Regions from separate parts of the Marinomonas sp. GJ51-14 genome, predicted to be linked through region 3. Evidence: predicted binding sites of a transcription regulator. Region 3 holds the regulator's gene; each other region holds the start of a gene.

Region 1 (3,106 bases), 1.7 Mb from region 3:
TCACCCGCAGGTGGCATCAATTCAACTTCATCACCTACATTAAGGTGATCATGAAGATAGTTAGACATGACACCGGCAAGGTCGCCACTGCCTTCACGTTTCACACTAATGCGGTAAGTTTCACCATTTGGTGCTGTAGACAAAGAATATTGACGAATTTCTTCGTATTGGTTGCCTTTAGGATGCAGTTTTACCCCTAAGTATTGGCCTGGAAGATAATCAATGACAGCGCCTCCATCAACAGGTGCGAAAACAAAGCTGGTGACCAATTCTGACTCTGGTGTTTTAGAAATGACTTTGAAGCGACGGAAATCTTTCCAGCCACCAGACTGTGCAGCGCGTTCTTCATAAAGATCACCTTCTATCTTGATGAAGATCTCCGCCAGTTGTCCGTAAGCAGCTACCCAAGCGTCTTCTACATCTTTGGTAAAAGCGTCAGGGGCTAATTCTCGTAGAGTTTCAATCAAGTGATGACCAACAATATCGTACTGATCTGGCTTGATGTTAAAGCTAGTGTGTTTGTGAGCAATACGCATCACGGCAGTTGTCAGTACTTCCAAGTTATCAATGTGTGTTGCATAGGCGGCAATGGCATTAAACAAGGCGGCTGGCTGGCGTCCTGTTTTTTGATGGGTCATGTTAAATACGTCTTGCAGCTCAGGGTTATGAGAAAACATACGCTTATAGAAATGTTCTGTAATCGCTGGACCTGCAGAGGCTAATAGTGGAATAGTGGCTTTTACAGTGTCTATATGTTGTTGAGATAACATAGCGCTTCCTTAATTAATGAGATAAATAAACCGTTTGTTGTTCATGTCTTATCCCTTCTATTGCGAGCTTTGTGCCAATTTAAAATAAACAATAAAAACATATACTTAAGTTTTATTTGTTATTTAAAGAGTCAATAAGACTCATATAAAATAAAGTCTATATGTTATCTTTGAGTCAATATGACACAGACATAATATACTTGATGAGTTGACCACTATGAATCAGATTTCAAACAACGCCCTACTTAGCTTTGCGCTCGACCTTGCTAGTGCAGTTACCCAACCTAATCGTTTTGAACAATTGGTGTACGCCGTGCGCGCCACCATCAATTGTGATGCGGTTGTTTTACTAGTGAACAACAACTATGTGCTGATACCGATTGCTCAACGTGGTTTGTCTGATGACCTTATGGGAAGGCGCTTTGCTATTGGAGAACACCCTCGACTCAAAGAAATCTGTAGTGGTCATTATCCTGTGCGATTTCCTGCTGACTCAGAATTGCCAGATCCTTATGACGGAATGGTGATTGGCCATGATGATGATTTAAGAGTGCACTCGTGCATGGGTGTACCTTTGCATTTGGAAGGCAAGCTTATTGGTGTGGTGACCTTAGACAGCATTACACCGGGCGTATTTGACAATATCGATTCAAGAGCATTAGAAATCATTGGCGCTATGTCTGCGATGACCCTAAATACAGCCATTTTGATGGAACAACTGGAAGATAAAACACAGCGAGCACAACACGTACTCCAAGCCATGAATGAACAAGCCCAAGTAAAAGATGGCGGCGAGATGATTGGCCAAAGTGATGTTATGAAGGCGCTAGATCAAGCGATTAAATTGGTAGCACCTTCTGATTTTGCGATTTTGATTGAAGGGGAAACGGGTGTCGGGAAGGAACTCGTAGCACGTATGCTCCATCAAACTTCATTACGTTCCGCATCGCCTATGGTGTATGTGAATTGCGCAGCGATTCCTCATCATTTAATTGAAAGTGAATTGTTTGGTCATGTGAAAGGGGCTTTTACTGGCGCTGACCGTGACCGACAAGGAAAGTTTTTACTTGCAGATGGCGGAACCTTGTTCCTCGATGAAATCGGTGAATTACCATTAGAAGTTCAAGGAACTTTACTAAGAGCCATTCAAAACCAAGAAATTCAAGCAGTTGGTAAAGATCAAGTTCGTAAAATCGACGTGAGAATCATCGCAGCCACCAATCGCCATTTGGAAACTGAAGTCAGGGAACATCGTTTTCGTGCTGATCTATTCCATCGCCTCAGTGTGTTCCCTATTCAAGTTCCTGCTTTACGCCATCGACAAGGGGACATTCCATTATTAGCTGGCTTTTTTGCTGAGCGCTTTCGTCGTAAGTTAGGTTTGCAGCAGTTAAACTTATCCAGTTCAGCAATAGAGCTATTAGAAGCCTATCGCTGGCCTGGTAATGTACGCGAACTTGAACATGTTATCTCTCGTGCGGCTTTGTTTGCTAAGGCTGACACTCCAACAGGTATTACTGTGATATCACCTGCTCATTTAACAGGGTTACAATTAAGCCAAGAAATAAAAGAAAGGATACAAAATAAAACAAACAATATGCCAAAAAACACCAGTGAAGCGAAAGGAAAAATAGATTTTCGTTTAGAAACAGAAACTTATCAGCGTAATTTGATTCGATCTGCATTAGATAAAACGAACGGGAATTGGACCAAAGCCGCCGAACATTTGTCAATGGATAGAGCCAATTTAGCACGGCTGGCTAAGCGACTTGGCATTAGGGTTATTAAAGAGGTTGTTGCGAAGTAATCATTTTACTAAAACCGACTAAATCAGAGAGTCGGTTTTATGACTGTTTTTAAAGTGAAGCCTGTTGTTTTAATTGTACCCGCTATAACTAAAACAGCGCCGATTAGTGTATGCCATCCGACCATTTCATCTAAGAAAATCACACCCCATAATACCCCGAAAATAGGGATTAAAAAGGTCACAGTTAAGGTCGATGGCATTCCGATATCGTTTAATAACTTAAAGAAAATCAGAAACGCGACGCCTGTACAAATAACGCCTAGTGCTAAAACAGAAGCAACCACAACCCAATCAATATCGGTGACAGTGTTAGGCGGGATAAAGAATAAAAGCGGCGTAATAAACAAGGTCGCCATAAACATTGATCCGTAGGCGTTTGCTATTGGGTCTACCTTTTTCGCTGTTTGAGTGTAAGTGCCCACTATGCCATAGCAAATTGGCGCACACAGCACAACGAATACTGCGAACAGATTGTTACCTTCGAATAACTCAGGGTCAAGTCCAACAATCACAGCGACACCTAATAAAC
Region 2 (3,106 bases), 1.5 Mb from region 3:
AACAGAATACTGATGTGATCATAGCGCTTATTAGTGTCATGGGGGTGTTAAATTTGTTGTTTAGCCTCTAAAAAATGTAACAGCAGAAAAAAGAAAACCCCTGCCGAGGCGAGGGTCTTGATTAGAAAGCAGTTTGAACTTTCTCAATATATCTTAGAAGAGTTACTTCTTGAATTCAGGGTACGCTTCCATACCACATTCAGAAAGGTCAACACCTTCGTATTCTTCTTCTTCGCTAACACGAACACCCATGATGGCTTTGATGATCAACCAAACAACTAGGCTTGTTACGAATACCCAAACGAAGATAGTAAGAGCGCCAGCGATTTGTCCGCCGAATGTAGTACCGTCGTTTGTTAGAGGAACAGCTAGCAAGCCCCAAAGACCAACAACACCGTGAACAGAGATAGCGCCCACTGGATCATCAATTTTTAGCTTGTCTAGAGTCAGGATGGAAACAACAACTATCATACCACCAACTAAACCGATTAAAGTCGCGCCTAGTGCAGAAGGTGTATCAGGACCTGCTGTAATAGCAACCAAACCAGCTAGTGCGCCGTTTAGAAGCATAGTTAGATCGGCTTTACCGAACAAGATACGAGCTAGAATAAGTGCACCGATTGCGCCACCAGCTGCTGCTGTATTTGTGTTCAAGAACACCATAGCAACAGAGTTAGCACTTGCGATATCGCCAAGTTTCAAAACAGAACCACCGTTGAAACCGAACCAACCCATCCAAAGGATCAATGTACCTAATGTAGCAAGAGGTAGATTAGCACCAGGAATAGCACGTACTTCGCCGTTTGGACCGTATTTTCCTTTACGAGCACCAAGTACTAGAACACCTGCCAATGCTGCAGAAGCACCCGCCATGTGAACAATACCAGAACCTGCAAAGTCAGTGAAACCTAGGTCACCAAGGCTAAACATACCGAATACAGAACCGCCACCCCAAGTCCAGTTACCTTCCATTGGATAGATAAAACCAGTCATGACTACAGCGAATGCTAGGAAAGCCCAAAGCTTCATACGCTCAGCAACGGCACCAGAAACGATGGACATTGCAGTTGCTACGAATACAACTTGGAAGAAGAAATCAGAAGCGCCAGAGTAGATAGAACCACCCTCGAAGCCACCATCACGACCGGCAAAGTCAGATAGAGTAGAATCTACATCTACACTTTGAATACCAGTTAAGAACCACTCGCCACCGTACATTACGGAATAACCACATACTAGGTACATGATGCAAGAGATGGCAAACAAAGCCACGTTCTTAGTTAGAATTTCTGTGGTGTTTTTAGCACGTACTAGACCTGCTTCCAGCATGGCAAAGCCAGCTGCCATCCACATAACCAGTGCGCCACACACCAAGAAGTAAAAGGTGTCCATGGCATATTGTAAGTGAAAAATTTGATCTTGCATGTTTCGCCCCCCTAAAGGCTTGTAAGATTCGAACAGTATTAAACTGCTTCGACGCCAGTCTCGCCGGTACGAATACGGACCGCCTGTTCAAGGTTAACGATAAAGATTTTACCGTCGCCGATTTTGCCAGTGTTTGCAGCGCCTGTAATGGCTTCAACAACTTGGTCTGTCATGTCGTCTGCAATAGCAAGTTCGATTTTTACTTTAGGTAAAAAATCTACAACATATTCCGCGCCACGGTATAACTCTGTGTGGCCTTTTTGACGTCCGAAACCTTTTACTTCTGTAACGGTGATACCTTGAACACCAATTTCAGAAAGTGCTTCTCGAACATCATCCAGTTTAAATGGTTTGATGATGGCAGTTATAAGCTTCATACCCACTGTCTCCCTTTATAAAGTCAGTTTTATTGTTCATATCGCAGGTAAATAGCTTTATTCAATATGCGTGCCAGCTATTGATGTGTCCTTAGATTAAAGGCTTTGTAAGGATTTTGTCGGCTTTTGGGAATTAAAACGAGTGGTGAATCGCTCTGTTTAGTGCGGCATATTGGGCTGTCTTTATATTATGTCGCTTCAATTTAGTGCGACTTCTTTATTTATCTGCGCCGTTTTGTCTTGTAAGTACTTTATCTTCTTGCTTCTAATCAATAAAAAGAACCGCCTAAAAAATCATAGGTTGGCTTTATTTAAGGGCTTTGCATCAAAAAAATTCATTCAATGGAAAGTTTTCGCACAAAAAAGAGGCGGAAAATAATGGGGCAAATCAAAAATGCACTCTTGTTGTTTGTTGAAAACCTTTAGATCACTGATTGATAAACAAGATGACTTGTTTGTACCTTTCATCGACCTCTATACTATGCACACTATTAAGTAAGACTGTGTATTATTTAGGTATTAGTCAGACAACGTATGAGAATGACATGATTGATCAATTTATTAAGCAACTAGGTTCTGGTTTAGAGCAAGCGGCAGAGGCATTAGGCAAATTACCAAAAGAGGAAATCGAAGCTCAGTTACATGAAGTGGCTCGTAATACGCTAACTAAAATGGACTTAGTTACGCGAGAAGAGTTCGAAGTGCAAGAGGCCATGTTGGCAAAATATCGAACCAAGCTTGTTGCTTTAGAAGCGCGTTTGAATGAACTGGAAGCTGAATCAAAAAGCTAAGTTAAATAAGTAGGCTTTAGTTCTGCTGTCTATTTCCAACCCTGCTTCCAGTTATCAGCAGAAGACAGTGATTGCCAAGGCAAGCAATATTGGTGTTTATTGATGACAGCCTCAATTACACATTCAGTGACTTTGTCTTGTTCATCACGAATTAGCTCAGTGACAATAAAATGCTTCTCTTTGTGAGTGGGTGATGTGGAAGTCCATTTAGACAGAAGTAATTTGTTCGGGTTTATTTGATGCATATTTTTAATTCAACCTTTTAGTTGGTTCTTTTATTGTATGTAGAGCGAATAGAAAAACGAACATCTAGAAAAACTGTATACGAGAATAATGACGAAATGGATTGTTCGTCATACATTATTTGCCATACATGGTTTGTCATGAATAGGCACAAAATACGATCAAGGAGTGATCATGAGTTTAGCTACTATTTACAGTCGTGCCCGTGTGGGCGTGTCTTCCCCTTTGGTTACCGTTGAAACTCATATTTCAAACGGCTTACCTTCCTTA
Region 3 (3,106 bases):
GTTTGAGCAGTTCGTAATTTATCTAGTGCCTGAGGGGATTGGGCAAGTTCAGCAATCTGGGCAAGCGTTGCTAAATGTTCATCACATTCATGGGGGGGAACAATTAATGCAAAAATGAGATCAACAGCTCTTTTGTCAATTGAATCAAAATCAATAGGATTTTGTAGTGACATAACCACAATTGCAGTATGGTTTGCTGATTCTAGGCGGCAGTGTGGAATGGCTATACCATTACCAATGCCTGTGCTGCCAAGTTTTTCTCGTCCTAATAGTGCATCATATACGGCTTCATTATCGCAATGGAGGCGATTTGATGCTACTTCAGACAAGCTTTCTAGAACGCGTTTTTTACTAACAATATCTTGCTTTGCTAAAACTAGCTCAGCTTTTAATAATGATTTTAATGACATATTAAAATGGTATCCGTTTAGATCAATCGCTTACGTTCATTGGAAGGAGGGATGTTCATCGCCTCACGATATTTGGCAACAGTTCGTCGTGCAACCTGTATGCCTTGGTCAGCCAATATAGTGGCTAGCTTATTATCACTTAATGGTTTTTTCGCAGGCTCATCAGCAACAAGCTTTTTAATCATAGCTCGTATTGCGGTAGAAGAACATTCTCCTCCAGATGCTGTATTAACATGGCTTGAGAAGAAATATTTAAGTTCAAAAATACCTTTAGGGGTGTGCATATATTTCTGTGTTGTCACCCTGGATATTGTCGATTCATGCATGCCAACTTCTTCGGCAACATCATGAAGGACCATAGGTTTCATTGCTTCTTCACCTAATTCGAAGAAATCAATTTGTCTGCTAACAATGCAACTGGCTACTTTTAATAATGTCTCATTTCTGCTTTGTAAACTCTTCATAAACCATTTGGCTTCTTGAAGAGACGTTTTAATATAGCTTACATCTTCAGTTGTTGCGGCTGATGTTGTGGCCATTGCAGAATAGGTTTCGTTAATTTTAATCGGTGGGAGTGCGTCATTATTTAGTTCCACCTGCCAAGTCCCATTGCGTTTTTTCACCGATACGTCTGGGATAACATAATCTGTATCGTCTACATCAATGACTGAACCCGGACGCGGATTAAGTTGCTGGATTAAATCAACAACTTCTTTTAGTGCTTCATCTTTGAGTTTTGTTTTGCGGCTTAGTTGGACAAAGTCGCGGTTACCCAGTAAAGGTAAATAATGGTCAATAAGGTTGTGAGTGCTTTTATAAAGCGGATGATTTTGAAATGCTTCTAGTTGCACTAATAGGGAGTCACGTAAATCAATCGAGCAAACACCAACAGGGTCAAAACGTTGTAATCGATGCTGCACGGCAACCACTTCTTCTATATCTAAGTCTTCTAGCTCAACGCCAAGTGATTCCCAAATTTCATCTGTTGATATACTGAGATAGCCATCGGGTTGAACACATTCAATAATGGCATAGGCGATTTCAATGTCTCTATCAGACATATGAGTTAGGTTTAATTGCCAGATTAAATGATCTTGGATGCTTTCTGCTGGAGCATTACGGCTTTCAAAATCACTATCACCCTCATAACTATTGTTATCACTTACTGCAGCTGAACTTTGATACGTGTCATCCCAGTTACTATCGATGGATAATTCTTCCGGAATGTTTTCCGTCCATTCAGACTCTACGCGAGCTTCTTCACTGGTACTTGCATCAAGGACAGTGTCAGTGCTTTTAGATTCAATGCTGGCTGGTATTTCATTATGAAGTTGTTCGTCATCATCTAGTTCAAGAAGAGGGTTTGATTCAAGGAATTCATGTATTTCTTGTTTTAAATCTAACGTAGAAAGCTGCAGCAAGCGGATGGCTTGTTGCAGTTGTGGTGTCATGGTCAGCTGTTGACCGAGTTTTAATTGTAAAGACTGCTTCATAGAGCAACTCTTCTTGTTTGAGTGAATTGGAACAAGTTATGCATACTACTCCCTTTCTATAGTAATGATAAGGGGTTACAAGCGGAAGTCGTCACCTAAATAGACCTTTTTGACTTGTTCATTATTGATGACCGTATCCGCATCTCCTGACGCAATGATATAGCCGTTACCAACAATGTAGGCCTTATCACAGATATCGAGTGTCTCCCGGACGTTATGATCGGTAATTAAGACACCGATGCCACTTTCTTGAAGGTGTTTGATTATCAGTTTGATATCACCTACAGAAATTGGGTCTACACCGGCGAAAGGCTCATCCAGTAATATAAATTTGGGGTTCATTGCAACAGCTCTTGCAATTTCAACTCTTCGACGCTCACCACCAGACAGTGCCATACCTAGGTTTTTCCGAATGTGAGTAATGTGAAATTCTTCTAAAAGGTCTTCCAGCCTAGAATGTTGTTCAGCTGTTGTTAATTTTTTACGAGTTTCTAATATGGCTAAAATGTTATCTTCGACAGACATTTTGCGAAAGATAGAGGCTTCTTGAGGTAAGTAGCCAATACCTTTTTGGGCTCGAGTGTGCATGGCGTTATTAGTAATATCATTACCATCAATAAATATGCCGCCAGCATCGTTGGCGACCATGCCAACTATCATATAAAAACAGGTCGTTTTGCCTGCGCCATTAGGGCCAAGTAAGCCAACAGCTTGTCCTGATTCAACAGATATGGAAACGTCTTTTACGACCTGTCTCTTTTTATAGCTCTTTGCTAGGTTTCTTGCTTCTAGTAAGGCCATCTATTTTGTTGCCTTAGGTGCTTGAGGTTGTAGTGTCATAGATACACGTCCTGTGTCTTTTTTCTCAGCATTAAACGTACCATCATCTATCATATAAAGAATGTAGTCGGCTGCAATAGAGTTTTGCATGCGACTTAAATAGCCGTTACCCATGATTTCAAGTTTGGATTCGCTAGTTGAATAATGGATTTCATCACCTTTACTGATAACTATGTTGCCGCTCCAGTCTACCTGTTGGCTGAATTTTGCAGGTGAACCGCTTGCTTCTAGGCTGGTGAATTTGCGAGAGCTTTGATCTGTTGAGACTCTTAGATATTGAGCTTCGATCTCAATAGAGCCTTGTTTAATGAATACATTGCCTTTATAAATCGCTTCGCCTGTATTTTGGTCGAATGAAGCTTC
Region 4 (3,106 bases), 330 kb from region 3:
AAAAACTACTTAGGTACTAAAGAGGCCCCTTTGCCTATTATTCCAGGTATGCAATCGACAGTAGATATAATTACAGGCAAGAAAACTTTATTAGACTATTTGCTTAAACCTATTTTGAAAGCCAAGCAAAATGCGCTTCGTGAAAGATAGTTACAAAAATAATGTAAGTTCTATGAATAGTTACAAAAGTTAACATTTTACTTTTATTTGTTAGATAAAATGTTTATGTCGTATTTGATGAGACGAGACTTATTTTGAAAATACTGTGTTGGAACACTGACGAAGCTGTATGGAAACATTGGAACCAAGTAATTAACGCCAATGATTTTCTAGAGCGCGTTGAAAAGTTTGACGATTTACATAAATCTCTTCAGAAAACATCATTTAAATACTGCTTTGTTTACTTAAGTGATGATGCTTTTTCGAAAAAAGTCGAGGACGTGGTTTCTTTATGTCTAGATTTTCCTAATCAAAAAATTATAGTGTTTCCTAATCAGTCTAGCCAGCAAGCTGCATTACGACTTTTTTCTGTTGGTGTAAGTGGTCAATGTGCGCCTTATATTGGGCGTGAACAATTAGATTTGGTTTTGTCTGTTGTTGATTCTGGTGAGATATGGGGAGGAAAAACCTTTATTCAGCAGCTGATTCTTCAATCAGCAGCAACAGCGATGAATGTTCAGCATAATGATTTAGAAGATTTGTCAGAGCGTGAATTGAGTGTTGCTCAGTTTATTGCGAAAGGTCTATCAAATAGACAAATTGCTGTTGAGATGAGTATTACAGAACGTACTGTAAAAGCACATTTAACCTCCATCTTCAAAAAGACCAACACCAAGGACAGGTTGGCTTTAGGCTTGTTGGCGCAAAGTAATGATCAAACGCTCTGATTTGGTTCTTTCAAGATAGGTGGTTGCACCTATTTTGTTCGTTATTCTTTAGTCGATTAGAAATCCTTCGATCCTTTCTTCAATTAAAGCCTTTTGATAGGGCTTTTAGTTGTCTTTATTTTTAATACCAGTGTTTCTTAATGGCGCATATTTTGCAGTTATCTAAGTGTATTAGTCGCTTTTTTAAGAGAATGCACCATGACAGAGCCCCCGCAAAAAGAATTAACAGTGATGATTGTTGATAATGAACCTGCCCGAGCAGCCATTGTTGAACAAGCAATGACTGACAGTGGCTATCGTGTCATTAGACGGCTTGAAAACGCTAAAAATCTAACGGAAGCTGTTAATCAATATCAGCCAGATATGGTTATTATTGATATTGAATCTCCTGATCGTGATATGTTGGAAAACATGTCACGTCTTACCCAAGATAACCCTCGTCCTATTGTTATGTTTGCCGAAGAAGATGATTCACGACATGTTGAGGCCGCAATTAGAGCAGGCGTCAGTGCCTACGTCGTTGATGGCGTTAATAGCGGAAGTGTAAAAGCGCTGTTGCAAGTTGCTATTGCACGGTTTCGTGAATTTCAGGCGCTTAGGTCTGAATTAGAATCGGTAAAAAGCCAACTGGAAGATAGAAAGCTTATAGATAAAGCGAAAGGTTTAATTATGAAACATCAACAATGTGATGAACCCGCTGCCTATAAAGCATTAAGAAAACTGGCTATGGATCGCAGTCAACGTATGACAGACGTTGCCCGAAATATCATATCAGTAATGGATCTAATGGGAGGTGTAAAGTGAATCTACTGAAAGAAAATTCTATTCTATGTGCGCCTGTTCGCATTGGTTTTATTCCCTTAATTGATTGTGCACCTTTTGTGATAGCAAAAGAAAAAAACTTCTTCGCTCATGAAGGTGTTGATGTGGTGCTTTCGAAAGAAGCTTCTTGGGCAAGTATTCGTGATAAGGTCGCGTTTAACGTGTTAGATGGGGCTCATATGCTGGCTTCAATGCCGATTGCTGCCACTTTAGGAATAGGTACGATTAAAAAAGCAATGCAAACCAGCTTTACGGTTAGTCATAACGGAAACGGCATAACCATTGGTAATGCTTTATATGATCAGCTTCAAGATTATTCAGATTCATCTGCTGATATTCGTACCGGTGCAGCACTTAAAAAATTAATCGATAGTCGTGATGGACAAGCTGCGCCTTTGCGTTTTGCCATTGTTTACCCTTATTCGTCGCATAATTATCAATTACGAGATTGGCTAAGTCGTGTTGGAATTGATCCAGACAATGATGTGCAAATTACAGTTGTGCCTCCGGTTAAGATGCTTGATGCATTAAAATCTGGCGAGATAGATGGTTATTGTGTTGGTGAACCTTGGAACAGCCTTGCGGTTGAACAAGGTGTTGGTCATATGTTGGTAACCGGTTATGAAATTTGGGGGAGTACACCAGAGAAAGTGTTCGGTGTGAATTCTGTGTGGGCAGAGCAAAATGAATCTGCTCATTTGGCGATTATTAGGGCGTTAGAGAAGGCTTGTACTTGGGTCGATAATGAAGAAAATCAGACTGAGTTATTAGGCATATTAAGTCATCCAGATTATTTAAATTGTACGGTTGAACAATTGGTTTATGGTTTTAGTGTTATTAAGCCAAAAGGTCAGTTTGATTGGCCGATGGAAGCGTATCAGCGTTTTTCAGGTAGTGAAATTAATAAACCTTTACCAAGCTATGCTTTGTGGATCATGGCACAAATGTACCGTTGGCAACAATTAGGGAACCTTGACTCATTAAACCATGTGGCTGAACAGGTTTATCGACAGGATCTCTATTACAAAGCGTTAAACCTTGATGTTGAAAAAGATCAAGCTTGGCGCCTTTCTTCTGTAGAGGAATCTGAGTGGTTAGGCGCCGTTTCTCGAGGTGAGATTCGTTTAAATGCTGGAGGTATTTTAAAAGGGTTTGATAAATAACGTGGTTTTTTATGGTGCGCAGTGCGTAAGAAATGCGCAAGAACCGTAGGGCTATATATGCTTATCTCTCTCTTTTTTTATATGGTTTTTATTAAAATTTATATAAATCAGTGTTTTACCTTCATTGGCATAGTCTGTGCTTTGATTTAAATATACATTTTGGTGAAGTTAGCAATGACGCTTAACTGTCACCCACATTATTAACAGTTCAATGTAGAGCTGCTTATGAATGGC

Evidence for each region. The regulator sigma-54, encoded in region 3, starts transcription at its own class of promoters, with help from an activator protein. The targets are predictions, from matches to a motif close to TGGCACNNNNNTTGCTNT.
Region 1: hmpA (NO-inducible flavohemoprotein) is a predicted target of sigma-54. The motif match lies at 830-847, and genes of this name have one in related genera.
Region 2: glnK (P-II family nitrogen regulator) is a predicted target of sigma-54. The motif match lies at 1,861-1,878, and genes of this name have one in related genera.
Region 4: AC0L3Y_RS11925 (ANTAR domain-containing response regulator) is a predicted target of sigma-54. The motif match lies at 1,029-1,046, and genes of this name have one in related genera.

Annotation. Positions count from the first base shown of each region.
Region 1 covers NZ_CM147879.1:1,087,386-1,090,491, reverse strand. Annotated here, with positions in the region: gene hmpA (NO-inducible flavohemoprotein) at 1-770, opposite strand, end outside; gene norR (nitric oxide reductase transcriptional regulator NorR) at 988-2,577, shown strand; gene AC0L3Y_RS05355 (DMT family transporter) at 2,601-3,106, opposite strand, start outside.
Region 2 covers NZ_CM147879.1:597,879-600,984, reverse strand. Annotated here, with positions in the region: gene AC0L3Y_RS02945 (ammonium transporter) at 163-1,425, opposite strand; gene glnK (P-II family nitrogen regulator) at 1,464-1,802, opposite strand; gene AC0L3Y_RS02935 (accessory factor UbiK family protein) at 2,348-2,593, shown strand; gene AC0L3Y_RS02930 (TIGR02450 family Trp-rich protein) at 2,623-2,838, opposite strand; gene AC0L3Y_RS02925 (YifB family Mg chelatase-like AAA ATPase) at 3,011-3,106, shown strand, end outside.
Region 3 covers NZ_CM147879.1:2,811,576-2,814,681, forward strand. Annotated here, with positions in the region: gene ptsN (PTS IIA-like nitrogen regulatory protein PtsN) at 1-410, opposite strand, end outside; gene AC0L3Y_RS13380 (RNA polymerase factor sigma-54) at 428-1,903, opposite strand; gene lptB (LPS export ABC transporter ATP-binding protein) at 1,979-2,704, opposite strand; gene lptA (lipopolysaccharide transport periplasmic protein LptA) at 2,705-3,106, opposite strand, start outside.
Region 4 covers NZ_CM147879.1:2,478,624-2,481,729, forward strand. Annotated here, with positions in the region: gene AC0L3Y_RS11915 (HlyD family type I secretion periplasmic adaptor subunit) at 1-150, shown strand, start outside; gene AC0L3Y_RS11920 (response regulator transcription factor) at 255-887, shown strand; gene AC0L3Y_RS11925 (ANTAR domain-containing response regulator) at 1,086-1,691, shown strand; gene AC0L3Y_RS11930 (CmpA/NrtA family ABC transporter substrate-binding protein) at 1,688-2,872, shown strand.